One region of the Marinomonas sp. S3726 genome, then DNA from elsewhere that is predicted to be linked to it. Evidence: predicted binding sites of a transcription regulator. Region 1 holds the regulator's gene; each other region holds the start of a gene.

Evidence for each region. The regulator LexA, encoded in region 1, represses DNA repair genes until DNA is damaged. The targets are predictions, from matches to a motif close to TACTGTNTANNTANACAGTA.
Region 2: umuD (translesion error-prone DNA polymerase V autoproteolytic subunit) is a predicted target of LexA. The motif match lies at 2,791-2,810, and genes of this name have one in related genera.
Region 3: dinB (DNA polymerase IV) is a predicted target of LexA. The motif match lies at 1,457-1,476, and genes of this name have one in related genera.
Region 4: uvrA (excinuclease ABC subunit UvrA) is a predicted target of LexA. The motif match lies at 2,572-2,591, and genes of this name have one in related genera.

What each region holds. Positions count from the first base shown of each region.
Region 1 covers NZ_JXYC01000018.1:80,910-86,250, forward strand. The annotation lists gene dinG (ATP-dependent DNA helicase DinG) at 1-1,831, opposite strand, end outside; gene lexA (transcriptional repressor LexA) at 1,901-2,521, shown strand; gene TW85_RS15015 (hypothetical protein) at 2,577-2,846, opposite strand; gene TW85_RS15020 (DUF6586 family protein) at 2,851-3,309, opposite strand; gene topA (type I DNA topoisomerase) at 3,310-5,341, opposite strand, start outside.
Region 2 covers NZ_JXYC01000010.1:6,754-12,094, forward strand. The annotation lists gene TW85_RS08810 (CDP-alcohol phosphatidyltransferase family protein) at 153-779, shown strand; gene TW85_RS08815 (hypothetical protein) at 812-1,216, shown strand; gene TW85_RS08820 (cupin domain-containing protein) at 1,311-1,964, opposite strand; gene TW85_RS08825 (GNAT family N-acetyltransferase) at 2,130-2,663, opposite strand; gene umuD (translesion error-prone DNA polymerase V autoproteolytic subunit) at 2,826-3,275, shown strand; gene umuC (translesion error-prone DNA polymerase V subunit UmuC) at 3,272-4,543, shown strand; gene TW85_RS08840 (HDOD domain-containing protein) at 4,551-5,341, opposite strand, start outside.
Region 3 covers NZ_JXYC01000016.1:3,053-8,393, forward strand. The annotation lists gene TW85_RS14285 (flagella assembly protein FlgT) at 1-551, opposite strand, end outside; gene TW85_RS14290 (LPP20 family lipoprotein) at 560-1,228, opposite strand; gene dinB (DNA polymerase IV) at 1,490-2,536, shown strand; gene TW85_RS14300 (hypothetical protein) at 2,795-3,790, shown strand; gene TW85_RS14305 (dienelactone hydrolase family protein) at 3,885-4,559, shown strand; gene ccoM (cytochrome c oxidase subunit CcoM) at 5,007-5,120, shown strand; gene TW85_RS14315 (DUF2489 domain-containing protein) at 5,315-5,341, shown strand, end outside.
Region 4 covers NZ_JXYC01000041.1:33,737-39,077, forward strand. The annotation lists gene ssb (single-stranded DNA-binding protein) at 240-1,016, opposite strand; gene TW85_RS23555 (MFS transporter) at 1,137-2,495, opposite strand; gene uvrA (excinuclease ABC subunit UvrA) at 2,721-5,341, shown strand, end outside.

The DNA.
Region 1 (5,341 bases):
CTTCAGCAAAGCTTGCCAGCCCCAACAACAAACTCCCCTTGTCTTTATCAATTCTTTCTTTATGAGCCTCAAGGATAATACGTTTTGATTGCTCCCCTTGAACCAACATAATATCTTTAAGCTCCTGCTTAACTGCATCAGCAACAGCTTCCATCTGCTTTCTTGAGGAGAATAAAACCAAACTGGCAGCTAAAGGATCAACCTCATTATCAAGGTATTGGATAATTTCTTTAGTATGTTCATCCGCCTTATTTGGTTCATGCTCAAGTTTTGGAATTTGCAAAACAGCTTTATTCTGAAAATCAAAAGGGCTTAATACTCTTAAATATTCTGACTCCTTCGGCACACCACTTCTCATATTAAAACGGTGAAATTGATTTAATGCTGTCAAAGTAGCTGAGGTAACAACCGCGGCAAAGCATTTATCCCATAATTGCATTCTTAATGTGTGCGCAGCAAGAATGGGTGAACCACCCAGCTCAATATCCTGCTCCATTCCTTGACCAGTCAATGTGAGCCATCTTGCATTCGGCGGGAAGTTCTGATCATCCGCCGTAGAGAATAATAGCCATAATGCTTTTGCCTGCTCTAACCTACCGAGTATTACGCCTAAGATTGGTAGCCAAACTTCTGCGGTTTCAGGCTTCATACCCATACCCTCATTCTGCTTAACTTTCTTACATTCATCGTGAATCGACTCGATCGCAGAAAAAAGTTTTTGGTAGGAGGTTTGGAGGCTATAAGCGAGCTGCCTTAACTCATCAGGGATAATGCCAAACTCAAATCTATGCTGATCATTATCATCAACATTTTGCAGATTATTAATGAATGGCGCTAAACCTTGTTGAGCATATTGAATAAAATTAACAATGGTTTGCACCATTTGTGGAATCTTGAACAATAATTGCCCAGTAACACTAACGTCGTCAGAAAGCTCCTGCTTAAGGTTTATCAGGTTCTTCTCAAGTTGTCTTAACCAAAGAATACTTTGCTGTAATCTAAGTTCGTGTCTGAAATGATTAATAGCTTTGTCGGGTAAATGGTGCCCTTCATCGAATACATAAATGCTATCGGCAGGGGCAGTCAGTATTGCTCCTCCACCTAGAGATAAGTCCGCTAATACAAGGTCATGGTTTGCAACTATAATGTCTGCAACTTCTATTTCAGCTCTAGCCTTATAAAATGGGCACGCCGTAAAGTTAGCACAATTACGGTTTGTACATTGCTGATGGTCCGTTTTTAAACGTCCCCAATCTTGCTCTCTTACAATACCTGTCCAGTTATCTTTATCACCATCCCAAGTGCCAGCTTTAAGCGCATCATCCATTTCTTTATAAAGAGCGGTATTAACATCTCCTGGCTGCAAATGCTGTTCAAACAAACCTGCGAACATATCATCCGTCGCTTGTGTCTCATCATCTAGATGACTTTCTAGATGATTTAGACACAAATAACGACCTCTACCTTTAGCCAAGGTATATTTAAACTGATAGTCAGTATGCTTAAGGAGTTCTGGTAGTTCCTTGTGAAGAATTTGCTCCTGCAAAGCGACAGTTGCCGTTGAGATTACGAGTGTTTTTTCCCGTGCTCTGGCTATAGGGACTGCGGCTAGGCAATATGACAAGGTTTTACCTGTACCCGTACCAGCCTCTATTACCGCAACATGTTTTTCACCCAGTCGATTACCTTCACTGTCAGGTTTAACGTTACCCAGTGTTCTCGCAATAGCACCAATCATTTGCCTTTGACCGGTACGAGGGTTGTGCCCTTTTGCCTTAAGGTTTGCTCGGTAAGCGGTTTGTATTTTTAACTTTAAATCGTCAGAAAGCATTTATTTATTTGAGTATCCCTTTAAAAGCTGTATATAATAACAGTTACTGTACAAACAACCAGATGCCTTATGATTAAACTTACAAAAAGACAATCCGATGTTATGGATACAATCCGCGACTTTATTGCGGAAACTGGCTTTCCACCAACACGAGCCGAAATTGCAAAACAGCTAGGTTTTAAATCACCAAATGCTGCGGAAGAACACTTAAAAGCCCTTTGTAAAAAAGGTGCTATTGAGATTTTACCTGGTGCTTCACGTGGCTTACGCATCATTGAAGAAGCCAGCAATGATGCAAACCCAGAGCTTGGGTTGCCTATTATTGGTAAGGTAGCTGCAGGTTTTCCAATACTTGCCCAGGAAAATGTGGACTCTCATGTTCAAGTGCCACCAAGTATGTTCTCACCACAAGCTGATTATCTCTTATCTGTAAATGGCATGAGTATGAAAGATGTGGGCATTATGGAAGGAGATTTACTTGCCGTCCATAAAACATCTACCGTACGTAACGGCCAAATTGTTGTTGCACGTATCGGCGATGAAGTGACTGTAAAACGCTTTGAAAAGAAAGGAAATACAATTCGCCTCATCGCAGAAAACGAAGAGTTCAATGACATACTAGTCGACTTAGAAAGTGAAGAGTTTGCCATTGAGGGTCTCTCCGTAGGAGTTATACGACAAACAATCTAAGTAACACGCATAAAAAAAGCTAAGCCTAGGCTTAGCTTTTTTTATGCGGTCATCATTAGTGAATCACTTTTGCCTGTGAGGCTGCGTCTTCATCATGAGATTCATGCACTTCAGATTCTGGAAAATCTTCTGAATACACAAAATCAATACCGGCATGAAACATTCTCTTAGCCAGTTCAAAATACCTATCCTGAAGATACGCTTTTGTAGTATCAGAAATTTTTAGAACCGCTAGAGGTTCAGATTCAACACCCTCATCACTTGCTGGACGTAAAACAATTTCGCCATTTTCTAGTTCCACTATCTCTAGATACGACTCATTCATATTATTAGTACTCTGAGGATTCTTCTCTAAACCTTAAAATCAATTCGGTTAGAGAGTTTAAATATGTCAAATAAGTTGACCTATCATCAACTGAGGCGACAATTAAATTATCGTGTTTAGCGTTATAGAAATTTGGCTGACATTTCAAACTCACGTCATATGTATTTTGCATATGTGAAAACCAAGAGTTTGCGTTTGCATTCAATTCTATAAGCTCGTTAACAACTGGAATGCTGATGTTTTTTGATTTTGCATCTTGATGCATTTCAAGCAAGCCAATTTCCGAGCTAAGATGATACGCTTGTTTTACTTCTTGCAAAAGCCCTAAAACAGCACTTTGTAAATGAAAAAGGGCAGCATTTTCAAATGCTGGCCCCATCCATTTTTGCTCATTATTTGGCATATCCAAAAAACGACGTGCTATATCCAGCCTCTGATTTGTCATGCTAGCGGCCGAACTCATTTATTTCTTTACCTTTTTCTTAGCTTCTTCAATCACCCACTTAGAGTCAACATAAAAGGCTTTCCAACCAGTTGGCTTGCCTTCGTCTTCAGACATGACATATTGCTCTTTTGTTTTACGACTATAGCGAATTATTGTAGGTCGACCTTCAGAGTCAGCTAATGGCGCATCCTTAAAGAAATGATACTTAGGATCTATTTGATCCATGTAAGGTATCAGCTCAGCCACAAGTGGAGCACGCGTTTCTCGCTTCCTTGGGAATTGACTCGCTGCCAAGAACAGGCCAGTTGCACCATCACGTAAAACATAGTGATCCTCAACCTTAAGGCATGCCAAATCTGGCATAGGAACAGGGTCCATCTTAGGCGGAGCAGCTTCTCCATTTTTCAGTAACTTACGTGTATTCTTACATTCTTCATTTGTACAACCAAAGTACTTCCCGAAACGGCCAGTTTTTAACTGCATTTCTGAAGAACACTTATCACACTCAAGAACAGGGCCATCATAACCTTTTATCTTGAACGAACCAGCCTCAACCTCAAATCCTGAACAACTAGGGTTGTTACCACAAACATGTAATTTGCGCTGTTCATCAACCAAATAGCTATCCATTGCAGAGCCACAGATTTTACAACGTCGCTTATTAATAAGCGCCTTTGACTCAGCCTCATCGTCATATACAGCAACAACCTCTTCACCACTTACTAGGTTAATTGTTGCTTTACAGCGTTCTTTTGGTGGCAATGCATAACCAGAGCAAGACAAGAACACACCAGTACTTGCCGTGCGAATTTGCATTGGTCTTGAACATGTTGGGCATTCTATATCAGTAGGTGTTGGCGCATTTTGAGCCATACCTGTTTCTGGATGTTCGGCGATATTAAGTGTCTTACTAAAATCACGGTAAAAGGCATTAAGGGTTTCAATCCAATCATCTCGCCCTTCAGCGATATCGTCCAGTCTCTCTTCCATTTGAGCGGTAAAATCATAACCCATCAAAGTCTGGAAGCTATTCACTAAACGATCGGTAACTATGTCACCCATTTTCTCAGCATAAAAGCGACGACCTTCAGTTCGCACATAACCACGATCTTGAATCGTAGAAATGATAGAAGCATAAGTTGATGGACGTCCAATACCACGCTTCTCAAGCTCTTTAACAAGGCTTGCTTCACTGTATCTAGCCGGTGGCTTAGTAAAGTGTTGCTCAGGCACAAGCTGCTCTAAGCTCAAAGCTTCGCCTTGATCGATATCAGGTAAAATGTTGTCATCACCTTTCTTACCTAATGGTGTCATAACACGCGTATAACCATCAAAGCGAAGAATTCTGCCTTTCGCCTTTAACTCATACTCTTCCACTACTAGCGTAACCGTAGTAGATGTATAACGAGCAGGTGTCATTTGACATGCCATAAACTGATTACGAATCAACTCGTAAAGTCTATGAGCGTCTTTTTCCATGCCTTTCAAGAACTCTGGTAACAAGGTAACATCAGAAGGTCGAATCGCTTCGTGAGCCTCTTGAGCGCCCTCTTTGCTAGAATATCGAATCGCGTTTTCTGGCAAATACTCATTGCCATAATTTTTCTCGATATAATCCCTTAAACTAGAAACAGCTTCTTGGCTTAAGTTAGTCGAGTCAGTTCGCATATAGGTAATGTAACCCGCTTCGTAAAGTCGCTGAGCTAACATCATCGTCTTTTTAACACCAAAGCTTAAGCGAGTACTTGCAGCCTGTTGCAAAGTTGATGTTATAAAAGGTGCGCTTGGTTTACTACTTGTCGGCTTATCTTCACGTCTAGCAACTTTATACGTTGCATTCTGAAGTCTCGCTAAATGTTGATTCGACTCTTCTTCATTCGTTGGTCGGTATTCTTTGTCTTGATACTTCGCAACTTCAAACTTAATTTTTTCTTGCTTAGGTGTTGCAAGCAAAGCGTCCATTTCCCAAAACTCATCTGGGATAAAGGCTCTAATACTTTGTTCGCGCTCAACGATTAGTCTTACCGCAACAGATTGAACACGGCCTGCT
Region 2 (5,341 bases), on a different contig from region 1:
TGTGTATTATGCTCAACCTGCAATGAGTAACGCATAAAATCATGTAATCATACCTTCAATTAAGCAGGATACAATCTGTGTCTGCTTGATGAAATAAATTGATGAGTATTTCTTAGATAGCTTTAATACTCGATCAAAATAAATGGGAAACTATGTTAGATAGACATTTTATTAAACTGCTTAAATGGCCCCTTGATACTACGGCGGCTTACTTAGTAAAACAGCAAGTTAGTGCCAACAAGGTCACAGTGTTTGGTTTTATTGTTGGCATGATGGTGATTCCGAGTTTGGCTTTTCAGGCTTATAGTCTTGCGCTGCTCTTTATCATTATTAATCGCCTTTGCGATGGGTTGGATGGGGCAATTGCTCGTCAAACACAACCAACTGATTTGGGCGGTTACCTTGATATTACGTTAGATTTTATCTTCTATTCAGGAGTGATTTTTGGTTTTGCTTTGGCAAATCCAGAGATGAATGCTTTACCTGCGGCCTTTTTAATTTTTAGTTTTATGGGAACCGGTAGCAGCTTCTTAGCGTTTGCCATCATGGCAGAAAAACGTCAAATTAAGCAGTTAGATTATGGTAAGAAGTCTTTATTTTATTTAGGTGGACTTACCGAAGGTGCCGAAACCATTGGGCTCTTTATTTTTATCTGTTTAATGCCGGCTTACTTTACGAGCGCTGCTTGGCTGTTTGCCTCTCTCTGCTGGCTCACCACAGGCACTCGAATTTATGCTTCTTACTTGGCGTTAAAAACAAATGCACAAGAGTCTAATTAAGACTTCATCTTTACGTAAACAATAGGAAAAACATGGGCATCTTAACTGACATTTGTATGATACTGGCTTTAATAGCAAGCTTTAAACAAGGTAACTATGCCAGCTATTTACCAGGCTTTTTAAATAAATTTTTACCCCAGTGTTATCGCTTGATTGCCTTTGTGGCGCTTTGGAATGTGCTTTGGTTTGCTGCTCGTAATATTGATTACTTTTGGGGACAAATGTCGCTTGTATCAGGTATCAGCACCTTGCTGATTCTGATGCCTTTAATTGAGTTAGAGAAGTTTCCTTGTTTTTTACAAAACTCGGTTTTAACCCTTACTATTCAGCGTTTGGCAAGCCAGATGACAGGGTGGAATTATGTCATTGTGAGGATTTTTCTAGGGGCTTGTATACTGCAATACAGCACAACTTTAATTAAGCTGAATCTGGCCTAATGAGCTGATTCAACTTAATTAGTGCTAGGGACGCTGTGATTAAGTCACCTCTTCTTCGCCTGTTCTTTTAAGTGTGTAGAGTATTTTAGGTTCTCTAGATAAGAGGGAGATGGCCTGTTTTCACTAGAATGATGGTCTCTTCCTCTACATAAGGGTTGTGTTCACTCATATGAGGGCTGCGTAACCAAGTGTGTTTTGGATAAGCGCCATGCTCATCTCGAAACTCACCTTCAAGTACTAAAATCTCTTCACCACCAAAATGTCTATGGGGCTGAAAACGTTCTCCAGCAGGCCACTTAACTAGGGCCGTATGTTCACCTCCAAATTTATGCAGGGGCATGACTTCTAATCCTCCAATACCTGCAAGCCATGTTTGTTCTTGAGTATTGATATTTACCTTTGCATTGTCACCTTGCTGAAATTGATTGAGTTTTACAAATAAGGTACAGCCGTTCTCACTATGAGGGGTATGTACAGAGTTGGCTGGGTGACGTAAATAAGATCCAGCAGGATAATCACCGTGTTCATCACTAAACACACCTTCTAAGACGAAGATCTCTTCCCCCTGAGGGTGAGGGTGTTGAGCAAAACTGGCTCGGGCCTGATATTTTACTAAGCTGGTGGTATGGCCAGATTCTTTGGCTTCTCTTTCTAATGGTTTTCTATGTACCAAAGGGCTAGGGCTTGCTTGCCAATCTTGCTTTTGGCTTTCTATGACAAGACGTTGTTGAAACTGCATATTAAGCATGGGATTTGTTCCTATGAATTTCTGATACTCTTATTGTATCGTTAAATCACATAAAAAAAGCAGTAGGCACAAATAGGTTGCTTAGGTACTTTTGGGTCTAGTTTGCTGAAAAATAAGGGTTTATTTTTTATTAGGTGATACCTATTAGTATCACCTAGATTGGTTTTAATTGGTTTTATACAAACCATAAACAGCATGATCTAAAATACGATCACCGACTTTTTCTGCATGGGTAATAGTGCCTTCTAACGTCATATTTAGACGTTCACACACAGCGCGACTGGCAAGGTTATCTTTTGCTGCACTGATTTGTATTTTCTGTATATCAAGCTCTGTAAAAGCGTATTGAATCAGGTGCTGGCATGAACGAGTGATAATCCCTTTACCTTGATAATCTGCACTTAACCAATAACCTATCTCGGCTTTTTTAAGTTTATGATCAATGCTATTGAAACTGATGTTACCAACTAACTCTTCTTGATAAAAAATACCACAGGTTAGGCTCTTACCATCGGCATAGTCATGTAATGACTTTTGGGCGAATCCTTTAAAATCATCCGCAGATTGGCAAAAGACAGGCCAAGCAAGCCATTGTTTTAAATAGTCATAATTCGCTTTAGCGAGTGCTGAATAAGCTTCTGAAAAGCTTGGATCAACTAGTCCTAGTTTAATATCTTGATCCACTTCCATGGCAAACATAAGTACTCCTTTATATTGTTCTCGTATGTTTGGACTGCTTATTAGAGCATGTTTTTTGGGCAGCTGCGCTAGCGGAATTTTAAATTAGTCGGTAATTAGGGCTATTGCTCGAAAAAACTTTAAACTATACTGTATGTATATACAGTTTTTTTTGGAGTTGATATGCGAGTTTCTTATTTAGGTACATCAGAATCCCGTGCTTTTATTGATGCGAATAGCATCCAAATCCCTCTTTATATGGAATCTGTTTCAGCTGGATTTCCATCACCCGCGCAAGACTTTGTCGAGCGTAAACTAGATTTGAATGAACTTTGTATTAAACACCCACAATCCACCTTCTTTGTACGAGTGCAGGGAGACTCTATGTCTGAGGCAGGGATTTATAATCAAGATGTACTTGTGATAGATCGCTCCTTAACGGCTCGCCATGGGGATTTTGTTATAGCTTGTGTTCATGGGGAGATGACGGTGAAAGAGCTTGTGCTCAAGCCTAACGTGGCTTTAAGGCCAAAAAACAAAGCCTATTCTGCAATCGCTATTACAGAAGAGTCTGAACTGGCCATCTTTGGTGTTGTGATTAGCGTTGTTCGTAATATTCAGAGGCAAGAATGAGCAAGGTATTTGCTCTGGTAGATTGTAATAACTTTTATGCCAGTTGTGAAAAACTGTTTCGACCCGATTTAAAGCATAAGCCCATTGTCGTCTTGTCGAATAATGATGGTTGTGTTGTTGCACGCTCTCAAGAAGTTAAAGCTCTAGGAATCAAAATGGGTGGGCCTGTCTTTAAGTTGGCGGACGATATTAAACGTTATGGCATTACCTGCTTTTCCTCTAATTACGCCTTATATGCAGATATGTCGAATCGCGTGATGACCTTGCTAGAGGAAGCTGCGCCTGCCATTGAAATTTATTCTATTGATGAGGCTTTTTTAGATTTATCAGGAATAGACGCTTGTACTGATTTACTCACCTTCTCCCAAAACTTGAAGCGCAAAGTAGATAAAAACACAGGTATTCCTGTATGTATTGGTATGGCGCCTTCTAAAACATTGGCTAAATTGGCCAATCATGCCGCTAAAAAATATCGAGCGACAGGAGGTGTGGTGAACCTTATGCCTCCTGAGCGGCAAACACGTCTGTTAGCTTTAATTGATGTGGTCGAAGTTTGGGGAGTAGGTAGGCGTTTATCTAAAAAGTTGTATCAATTAGGAATACATACCGCGTTAGATTTAGCTCAAGCGGATGTGAATATGATACGTGAACAGTTTTCAGTTGTGCTTGAGCGGACAGTGCGAGAGTTGAATGGTGTTGCTTGTATTGACCTTGAGCAGGTGCCTCCTAGTAGGCAGCAAGTTATTTGTAGTCGCTCTTTTGCTTATCGCATTACGGAAAAAAGCCAAATGCGTGAAGCCCTTTGTAAATATGTGACCCGTGCAGCGGAAAGGTTAAGAGAACAAAAACGTACCGCTAAACTAGTCAGTGTGTTTATTCGAACCAGTGCTTATAGCCCAAATGAGGCGCAATATGCAAACTCTCTCGTGGCTGAACTTGCTTGCCCTAGTGATGACACCAGAGATCTTATTGCCATTGTAGAGACGAGTTTAGATAAGTTATGGAGAGAAGGCTTTTATTACGCCAAAGCGGGAGTCGTGTTACTAGATTTATATGATGCAGAGCAAGGACAGTGCGAGCTGTTTTCTTCTTCTCGACCACAGGAAAAATCCAAAGAACTTATGCAGGTATTGGATAAGATTAATCAAAAAGGCCTAGGGCATGTGTACTTTGCCGCACAGGGAACCGCCCCAGTTTGGCAGATGAAGCGAGAGTATTTATCGCCAGCCTATACGACTAACTGGCAGGATCTGCCCAAAGTGCGTTAATTGGATATTAAACGTACTTTAAGGTGTCATTTGCCCATAGACTGGCTTCACCATAAGAGCGACTTAGCGCGATTCTTTCAGAAGAAGGTAGAACCGCAATATAGTTCCAATCTTGTTTCTCTAAGGCGCAGGCCTTACGTAAACGTGCACCAATGTCACCACGATAATGCTTGATTGCTTCAAGCACTTCATCGTCTAAATTGATCTGTTCAAACACTATCTTTTTTTCAACCTGAAGTACTAGGTCAATGCCTGACATGATACCCGCCATAAAATCCGTATCTGGACTCGGGGATTTTTCTTGAACTGCAAGCGCTTCGCAGCATTTGGCTCGTATAAGCAAAAACCGAAATATTTCGTTTGAGTGTTTTGAGTTGGCTGTAATCGTAATGAGCAGAGCCCACTTTTTAATTTGTTTTAAACCAAGAAAAACAACCGCTTCTTTGAGGTTAGTGACTTTGCGCTGTAGTCCACAGATAGGGCTATTTAGGATACGCAATAATTGGTAAGACAGCCTAGGATCTTTGCTTACCAACTTAGTCACTTTTTCGACAGTGATGTTTTCATTGGATAATTCACTCACTAATTCTAAAGCGTTACTCATGCTTGAGTTGATACGCCGACCTTTCACAATGGAGGGTTTTTGTAGGTAATAACCCTGAAAAAGATCAAAGCCTAATTCTTTGCACTCATCGTACATTTTTTGGTCTTCAACCTTTTCTGCCACTAGAATGAGTTTTTGATCTTTGAGTGCTTGAATTTGCTTGTGATGTTTATAAGGATCTGTGTGTAAAACAT
Region 3 (5,341 bases), on a different contig from region 1:
GGGTTGGTGGAGGTAGGAGCATTTATAAGGTCTGGGTAAATTTGTATGTTGGTGGCTGCTAAAGCATGCAAGAAGCCTTGTTTGTTTATTTCGTTTACGAGATCTCTTGGCATGAGTCTAGGGACGTTGTGAATCGAACCTAGATTAGCTTGTTGTGGTGTTTGTAAAGCAAAGCTGGTGACACCAACAGACTTTCTGTAAAGGTTTGTCGCGCCATTACTACATATGTGTTCAGGGGTGACTTCAGCTGCAACAACAACGGTGAGTATGTCATTTTTGCGCTCTTCTTTAATAATGTTTGTGCTTTGGGTGATCCCCGTTCCACGCACAGAACTTGCTGACTCAACTTCTCCATTGGTGAGAGTGTCTTCGCTAATGACCCTAGCGTTTGCTTGTAAGACGGCTTGTTTTAATGCTTGCTCAGTTGCTCTGTACCTGGCATCCGCTAAATCTTCGTTGTAGATGATGGCTTGCCCAGTTGCTTCAATCATTTGTGAGGAAGCAAGCTGGGAGTAGATCAAAAAGCTGGTCGCAATAATCTTTTTAAACATGGAGTGGACTACTCAACAGAATAAAAGTTGGTCGTCGTTGATCTCACTTGAGGGCTGGTTTGGCTTTGATATTGGCTAATGCCATTATTCAAATTGCTATAGCCCATTTGACATGCAGGGTTGCTGGAAATGGTTGCTGGGTTTTGAACACATTGCTGGAAGTTTTCTTGTAGTGCCATTTCTACAATGGTTTCAAAGCTGCCATCTTCTAGTTCTCTTTGGGAAACAACTTTGGCACCCATTAGGTAGGCATCAACAAAGGTTTGTAATTCATCGTGAGCTGTCATCATGCTTCTTAGGGAACTTGAGCCTCTTAATTTAAGGCCGTAAACACGTTCAGATAAGTTTCGGTAAGCATCGACTTTTGAGCCGCGTAAAGTCAGTAATCTGATTTGTGGGCGAGATAACTTTTTACTCACCATAGGCGCGGCATAGCCTGTTGCACTAATTACAATTGGCTGCGGCGCTTGTTGTACTACAATTTGCTGTGGTACTTGTGCTGATGCAAAACCACTATTTGAATATGTTGGTTGAGCAAAGTTATTTGTTGCAGCGGGTGATGGGTTGCTGGCATTACATGGAGCTATGCCTGAACATGAGCCAGCGCTCGATACTCGACAGCCTGCCAAGATAACACAGGTACCGATTAATGCCGCATAGAGCAGACTAGATCTCATTCTCTTCTCCTAATTAGTGCTTTTAATCTGAGTGACCTTAATTTTTGTTAGCCACAACACTTAATGTTTAAATTTGTTTTTACCCTAATGCATTAATTATGCCTAATTAATTTTAAATGGTGAACTCTTGATACTGCTTGTCTTACAGGTGCTTCTGCTGTGTGTCAGTATGTATGAAAGAGTATTACTTTTTTGCTGGCTTGAATTTTTGTAGGTGCTCTTTCATAATGCTGTATAAATATACAGTTAAATGGTGTTTCTATGCGTAAAATTATACATATAGATGCAGACTGCTTCTTTGCTGCGGTGGAAATGCGTGATGACCCGGCACTTAGAGAGGTTCCTTTGGCAATAGGCGGACAAGCAAATGCCAGAGGGGTGATAGCCACAGCAAATTATGCGGCAAGGGAATATGGTGTTCGTTCTGCTATGTCTTCCGCTAAGGCGGTAAGTTTATGTCCCAATTTAGTTTTGATAAGAGGCAATATGGAAAAATATCGCCTCGCATCGCGGCAGATGCATGCCATCTTTCGGGATTACACTTTGAAAATTGAGCCACTGTCTTTAGATGAAGCGTATCTAGATGTGACAGATTGCAACCACTGTTATGGTAGTGCCACCTTAATTGCGGAAGAAATTCGTCAGCGAATATATGAAACAGTAGGGATAACTGTGTCGGCAGGCATTGCTGTAAATAAGTTTTTGGCCAAAGTGGCTAGTGATTGGAATAAGCCTAATGGCCAGTTTGTTGTTGAGCCAAGTAAGCAGGAGGACTTTGTTCGTTCAATCCCAGTAAAGTGTATCCATGGAGTGGGTCGGGTGACCCAAGAAAAATTGTCAAAACTAAAAGTAGAAACTTGTGATGATCTACAAAAAGTAGATTACCTTTTGTTGTCTCAGCAGTTTGGTAGCTGGGCATATCGTTTGCAGCAACTTTCTTATGGCATTGATGAAAGGCCAGTTAAAAGCCACTCTGTGCGTAAAAGCATTTCAGTGGAAACAACCTTTGCTGAGGATTTAAAAGGCGTTGCTGCTTGTGAGGCTAAATTGCCAGACTTATTGCTTGAATTGGCGCGGCGAATAAAAAACAAAAAAGGGATAGCACAATTTGCTAAGTATTATCTAAAACTTAAATTCTCTGATTTTCAGCAAACGACAATTGAAACTGCTTATGTTGCAGGTGACGAGCTTGCTTTTTTTACTGACCTTTTAGTGGAGGCTTATGCAAGGCGTCAGATGCCAGTAAGGTTGATCGGCGTGGGGTATAGATTAAAAGCGGTTTCAGAAAGGCAGTTGACCTTGTTTTAGTTTTAAATATCAGTATCTATTCTAACTGAGCTTGTCTCAAAAAACTGGGAAAAAAGAAGAGAGCGTCTATAGTTTATCAAGGATGATACGAACACACCCTGAAGTTCATTTGTCTTAATCATAAGATTTGATAATAGGTTTGGATTTGATTTATTTGTCTAAGCTTTTGATTTTATAAATTAACTTTAAATTTTTTGTTAACTGGATTTGAATGGGTGTTGGTTAATCGTGCTGTCCCTAACCTTTAGGAGGTGGTTGATGATGAATATACAGGCCTTAACCTGGAACCAGTTGCAGCAAAGTGTTTTTACCACTGATCAAGCTTCTCTCATTCATAGATTGCGTTTTGACGTTGAGCAAACCTTAAAGTCTTTATACGCAGATGTTTCTCTTAGTGATCACTTGGAGGATTTATATTTACCTTTTGCCCACTGGATTGCCCAGCTTGCCCAACCAAGATCTCATCCTTTAATAATAGGTATGGGCGGTGTGCAGGGGTGCGGAAAAACTGTATTTACAACAGTGCTGAGCCACGTTTTATATAAGGCGTATGATAAAAAAACCATAGTATTAAGTATTGATGATTTTTATAAGACGCGAGTAGAGCGTGAGCATATGGCTCGTGATGTACATTCTATGTTCATGACTCGTGGTGTGCCTGGTACACATGATTTAGCTTTGATAAATAATATTTTAGACAGATTGGCAAACCTTAAAGCTGGTGAGGTGATGCGCTTGCCTTGTTTTGATAAATCCACGGATGAAAGGCGTCATGTTAAAGATTGGCAGGAGGTTGAGGGGCCAATTGATGTCATTTTGTTTGAAGGTTGGTGTGTCGGTATGCCGGAACAAAAGCAATCTTTAGTGGATCCTATTAATCAGCTTGAAACTGAAATGGATGCTGAAGGTATTTGGCGTCAGCAAGTGAATCAGTATTTAGAGGAGGATTATAAGCAACTGTTTGCGCGTATTGAGTTGATGTTATGGATGCAGGCACCTAATTATGAGGTTGTTTATGATTGGCGTAATAAGCAAGAGAGGTTGCTGGAAGAGCACTTACTCGATATTCATGGTGATGGTTTAAATAAAATAGATCTCACTGTTATGTCTGATGATGAGCTTAAGTCTTTTATGCAATATTATGAGCGACTTACTATGCATATGATGTCGGTAATGCCTGATAAGGTGGATGTATTGCTCAAGCTTGATGAAAAGCAAACAGTGACTAAGGTGCATTTTCCTACTCATCACTAAAACTTTTTTATTGCTTAGAGGGTTTTAAAGTAAATTATGCTAGGCTATCGAGCTTTGTTCGATAGCCTTTTTTATTGTTTTATGGAGACTTACCTTGTCTAAAAAGCTTGAGTTTTTAACGTTAGAAACAAGTCAGCAAGCGGATGCAGCTGTGATCTGGTTACATGGTTTAGGGGCAGATGGTAATGACTTTAAAGCAATTGTACCTTCTTTGAATTTACCTCAGAGTGCTGCTATACGTTTTATCTTTCCGCATGCGCCAATGCGCCCTGTAACGATTAATGGTGGTATGCCGATGCGGGCTTGGTACGACATTCTAGAGATGTCACTGGAGCGTAAAGTGGATATGGCAAATATTGATGAGTCTGTAGAGCAGGTTACTCAATTGATTGAACAGCAAATAGACGCTGGTATTTCTTCAGAGCGTATTTTAGTGGCGGGTTTTTCACAAGGTGGAGTAATTGCTTATCAGGTTGGTTTGTTGGGTAAGTATAAACTTGCTGGTGTGATGGCTTTATCGACTTATTTGGCTGATGCTAATTTGATCCCAATGGCGACGGACTCTATAAATGGGCAGGCGTCTCTGCTTATTCATCATGGTACTCAAGACCCTGTAGTTCCTTATGAATTAGCTGTTCGAGCGCATGGCGAGTTAGAAGCAAAAGGTTATCAGATTGAAAAAGCATCTTATCCTATGCCGCATTCTGTGTGCCCAGAGCAGGTCGTTGATATTTCTCGCTGGATGCAAAAAGTACTGGCAATTAATTAATGAACCTGTGAATAAGTTCTCCCGTTTTAGCGTGTGGATAAAAGCCGCTAGATTTATGGTAAGGACCGCAATTTCATAGCAATTCTATTGATAAGGTCCACAACCTAAAGATAGGTCTTTTAGATCACGCCCTTCGGGTCTTTAAATAATGCCTACTCGGCATTTCAGAAAAAGTAACACCCTGTATTGTCGTTTCTCGAAAGGCATCTAGATTACGTAACAGTAGTGCCTTGATTAGTGCTTTTTCCCCATATGCCTCAAAAGAGCAGATTGAGAAGAGGTGACTTAATCGCAGGTTCCTTACGTCTGATTTGCTCTTGTGAGGTTTTCTGATTTAAATCAAGAAAGCGCTCGGATGCCTCTTTGGTCAAAAAAACAATTGATTTATGTCATTAACTGTTTAGAGGATAGGCACATAATTGCTCTTAATTATTAAGGAGAGCAGTTATGTTTTTAGACTCTGTTGTTGTTTCAGGTTTGATTATTGTTGGACTAATGGTGGCATTTTTTGCTGGTTTTGGTTATGTCGGATATAAAAAATATAAAAAGGAAGTTAAGTGATCAAGCCTTAACGTCTTATCTCAAAATTAGAATTCAGTTTGTGATCAAATGAATTGTTTGATTAATAAAATTGAATTCTAATTCCCCTCCCTGTTTTAATTCTTGTTTTCTAGATTGTCGGATTCACTTGATTACCTCATAATATCGCCTTTAAAAGGCGCTTAGTGCCTGTATCACCCTTTCTTGAGGCTAATATGTCTACTACTAGTTTTATTCTTGCC
Region 4 (5,341 bases), on a different contig from region 1:
TCAAGCTAACTTTTTTATATCAAAGACTATTCGAAGATAATTAATACCTTTTCTTAAATTACTTTAATGCTAAGAAAATATACCCGTACTAAATGTTGATTTTGATAGGTCAATTTTTTTTAAAATTAACGCTTTAATTACACTTCACTCTTACAAAAAAGCCCCGCTAATTTAGCGAGGCTTCTTCAAATCTGAATTCAGATAACACATTCCTTAGAACGGTTTTCTAGAAAGACTCTCTAGAAAGGGATGTCATCATCAAAATCATCAAAGCTTGGAGCCGCTGGCTTAGGTGCTGGTGCCGCTGGGCGTTGTTGAGCCTGTTGTTGTGGCGCACGCTGTTGAGGCGCAGCTTGCTGTTGATTTTGCTGTGGAGCAGCTTGTTGTGGTTGCTGGCCCCAGCTACCAAAAGATTGCGGCTGAGCTTGTTGCTGCTGCGGCGCTTGCTGTTGGAAACCATTATTTTGAGGCTGTTGGTTTTGCTGCGGTGCTTGTTGTTGCGGTGCACGCTGCTGGAAACCATTATTTTGTTGAGGCGCTTGTTGCTGAGGTGCTTGCTGGAAGCCACCTTGGTTCCCCATATTGTTCATTGCTGGCGCTTGTTGTTGCTGTCCGCCAAAACCACCGTTTTGTGCATTGTTGTCAAAACCACCTTGGCCAGCTTGATCGCCACGACCATCTAGCAATTGCATTTCGTTAGCAATGATTTCTGTGGTGTAACGTTTAATGCCGTCTTTTTCCCACTCACGTGTACGAAGAGAACCTTCAACATACACTTTAGAACCTTTCTTGATGTAGTCACCGGCAATTTGACCTAGGCGGAAGTTACCACGGTCCATAAAAGAAACACGGTGCCACTCAGTACGCTCTTGCATTTGACCTGTTGTCTTGTCTCTCCAGCTTTCTGTTGTTGCTAGGCTGACATTTGCAACCGCGCCACCAGAAGGCATATAACGTACTTCTGCATCATTGCCCGCATTACCGATCAAGATGACTTTATTTATTCCACGTGCCATGACGTTCTCCAAGTTTTCCTATTCGTTTAGCGTTTTATGCACTTGCTGTTTGCAGCAAATGGACGCCAAATTCGTTTTTTCTAAATTCGTTTTAGGCCAAGGCCAAATATGTGCCCTAGTTTACACTGAAACAGTGGGTGCTAGCTGCAGTAATTTATCTTTATCTAAGAGTTTTTTATCCACCTTGAGATAAGCCGTTTTTTCGTCGCTAAAGATTTGCATGTCTTCTACTCCATCCACATCAGATAAGTCATTGGCGAGTTTATCTATTTGGGAAGAATCTAAGTGCTGCAAACTAAATGCAAGGCTGGTTAGGTGACGTGTTGGTGCTTGTCTCGTTGCAAGGAAGGTCCAAATAAACATAATCACGGCCACGGTCACAAAGAGTGTTTGGCTAGAATAATTTTGTAGTATCCAACCACCGCCAATACCGCCAACAAAAGCACCTAAGAATTGGTGAGTTGAGAAAATGCCCATGGCTGTACCACGAAAGCCCACAGGAGATACTTTACTAACCAAAGATGGCAAGGTGGCTTCTAAGGTATTAAAACCAACAAAATACAGCCAAAGGGTAATGGCGAACAAGCTAACAGAAGAGCTAAAGCCCATCAATAAGGTACCAAACGCCAACATTAGAATGGCATAGCTAACCACTTGCTTCATTTTACCTTTCGCTTCAGCCACTATCACCATAGGTAACATGCCAACAAAGGCAAGCCCCATTACTACCAGATACAACCAGCTGTGATTTGCCAGCGCTAAATCAAACTTAGTTAGCAGCAAGCTAGGAATACTTACAAATAACGCAGTTAAGCTGGCATGTAGTATAAAGATACTCATATTCATAAAGCGCAGTGGCTTATTAGCAAAGACTTGCGTTAGAGCGTGTAAGGAAGGCGTGGTATCTCGTTTAAAGGTGTGTTGCTTCACATTAGGAACAGCGAACAAGATTAGCCCCATGCCGATCACAGAGAAAGCCAAAGACAAATAGAATAAACCTGCTAGCCCTATCATGGAAAATAGCCAAGGCCCCATTACCAGTGACAGCATAAAAGACACGCCAATACTGATGCCCACAGTCGCCATAGCCTTGGTACGATTTTGTTCTCGGGTGACATCACTTAGCAAAGCCATCAAGGTACTCGCTATCGCACCAGCGCCTTGAATTGCTCGACCAACAATCAAGCTTGTCATGCTATCGGCATTAGCACAGATTAAGCTACCTAAAGCAAAAATTGTCAGGCCAATCAAAATAATAGGTTTGCGCCCTATTTTGTCTGACATCATCCCCATAGGAATTTGTAACAAAGCTTGGGTTAGTCCATACACCCCAATCGCGGCACCTATTAGTGCAGCATTAGCGCCAGTTAAGTCGTCCGCAGCAATGCTGATAATAGGCATAATAAGAAATAAGCCCAGCATTCTAAACAGGTATACGCTGGCCAAAGCCAGGACAGATCGACGCTCAAGTGCATCCATAAATAGGGAGACCAAACAAAATTAATGACAAAGGTTGGCAATTTTACAAAAAATACCGTTGAAGCTCCATTTGAACTACTGTAAAAATAGACAGTAATTTAAGATGAGTAGTAGATTAGTTGATAATATTCACTCTTTTACGACCTGTGTGATGCGCAAGTACTGTTTTTAGCCTCACCCATCTCTCTAACATTCGCACTTTTGAGCATAATAGGCACAAGATTAATGGATACCATTACTATACGTGGGGCACGTACTCATAATCTAAAAAACATAGATTTAGATATTCCTCGCGACAAACTCGTTGTGATTACCGGCTTATCTGGTTCAGGTAAATCATCACTGGCATTTGATACATTATATGCTGAAGGACAGCGTCGCTATGTAGAGTCTTTATCAACTTATGCAAGGCAGTTTCTCTCCATGATGGAGAAACCCGATATTGATCATATTGAAGGTTTATCCCCAGCGATTTCTATTGAGCAAAAGTCTACTTCCCACAACCCTCGCTCGACAGTGGGAACCATTACTGAGATCTATGACTATCTTCGCCTACTATTTGCTCGTGCAGGCCAACCACGCTGTCCAGAGCATGGTGAACCACTAGAAGCTCAGACTATCTCACAAATGGTAGATAAGGTTATCTCCTTACCTGAAGACAGTAAAATGATGCTACTCGCCCCTATCGTAAAAGATAGAAAAGGTGAGCACTTACATACTATCAGTGATCTATTATCAAAAGGCTTTATTCGTGCACGTATCGATGGCCTTGTAGTAGATCTAGATGACGCTCCTGCGTTAGAAAAGAATAAAAAGCATACAATTGAAGTCGTCATAGACAGATTCAAGGTTCGCCCAGACTTACAACTACGTTTAGCTGAATCTTTTGAGACTTGCCTAGCATTATCAGATGGCATTGCGATGGCAGTGAACATGGATGATGAAAAAGATGTGCATATCTTTTCCAGCAAATTTGCTTGTCCAGTTTGTGGATATAGTTTGACAGAGCTTGAGCCAAGACTCTTCTCCTTCAACAACCCAAATGGTGCTTGTGGTACTTGTGATGGCCTAGGCACGCATCAATTATTTGATCCTGAACTTATCATTGTTGATGACACTCTTACTCTGGCGGAAGGCGCTATTCGCGGTTGGGGACGTAGAAGTATCTTTTATTTCCAACAATTAAACGCCTTAGCAGATCATTATGGTTTTGATATCGAACTGCCTTATAAAGATATTCCAGATAAATTCAAAAAACGCATTCTGGAAGGTTCAGGTAAAGAAGAGCTGTCATTCACTTACATTAATGACAGAGGCGACAAAATAAGTCGCTCGCATCCATTTGAAGGTGTCCTACCTAACCTAAAACGTCGTTATCACGAGACAGAATCAGATAGCGTACGCCAAGATCTAACTCAGTATATTAGCGTGCAACCTTGTCCTGACTGCAAAGGTTCTCGTCTAAATAAAGCGGCACGTAATGTCTTTATAGAAGAGCAAACCCTGCCAGAAATCACAGTCATGCCTGTGGCAGCTTGTTTAGAGTATTTTGAGAACCTGCAACTCGCTGGTGCGAAAGGTGAAATTGCTAGCAAAATACTAAAAGAAATTCGCGATAGATTAACCTTCTTGGTTAATGTTGGTTTGGATTATCTCACCCTTGATCGTAAAGCGGATTCCCTTTCAGGTGGTGAAGCACAAAGAATACGCTTAGCAAGCCAAATAGGCGCTGGCCTTGTTGGTGTCATGTATATCTTAGACGAGCCTTCTATCGGCTTGCATCAAAGAGACAATGAAAGACTCATTGCTACCCTAACTCGCTTAAGAGATTTAGGGAATACAGTAATAGTGGTAGAACATGATGAAGATGCTATTCGTGTTGCTGACTTTGTGGTTGATATCGGCCCAGGTGCAGGTGTTCATGGCGGTCAAGTTATCGCTCATGGTACGCCGCAGGACATAATGAATAATAAGAATTCGATTACAGGTAAGTACCTAAATGGCACTTTAGGTATAGACCTACCTGCAACACGTATTCCTGCTAAAAATAACGAGTACTTGGAACTTTCTGATGCTACTGGTAACAATTTGAGAAATGTTAATCTCAAAATACCAGCAGGAGTAATGACCTGTGTAACAGGGGTGTCTGGTTCAGGTAAATCAACTCTTATTAACAGCACCTTATATCCATTAGCTGCAACAGCACTTAATGGTGCAACGACTCTTAAAGCCTCTCCTCATGGAGAAGTGAAAGGTTTAGACCTATTTGATAAGTGTGTAGACATAGACCAAAGCCCAATTGGTAGAACACCAAGGTCAAACCCTGCAACCTACACTGGCATCTTTACACCAATGCGAGAGCTATTCTCGGCGACACAAGAGGCAAGATCTCGTGGTTATAAGCCAGGTCGCTTTAGTTTCAACGTAAAAGGTGGCCGTTGTGAAGCCTGCCAAGGTGACGGTGTAATTAAGGTAGAGATGCACTTCTTACCTGATGTGTATGTGCCTTGCGATGTCTGTAAAGGTAAACGTTATAATCGTGAAACCTTAGAGATTAAATATAAGGATAAGAACATACATGAATGTTTAGAAATGACTGTAGAGGATGCGAGAGGCTTCTTTGACGCTATCCCATCTATTGCTCGTAAACTTCAGACACTAATAGATGTTGGACTTGGCTATATTCGCCTAGGACAAGCAGCAACCACACTTTCTGGTGGCGAAGCGCAAAGGGTTAAGCTTTCTAAAGAACTTTCTAAACGAGATACAGGCAAAACCTTGTACATCTTAGATGAGCCAACAACAGGTTTACATTTTGAAGATATCAAACAGTTATTAAAAGTTCT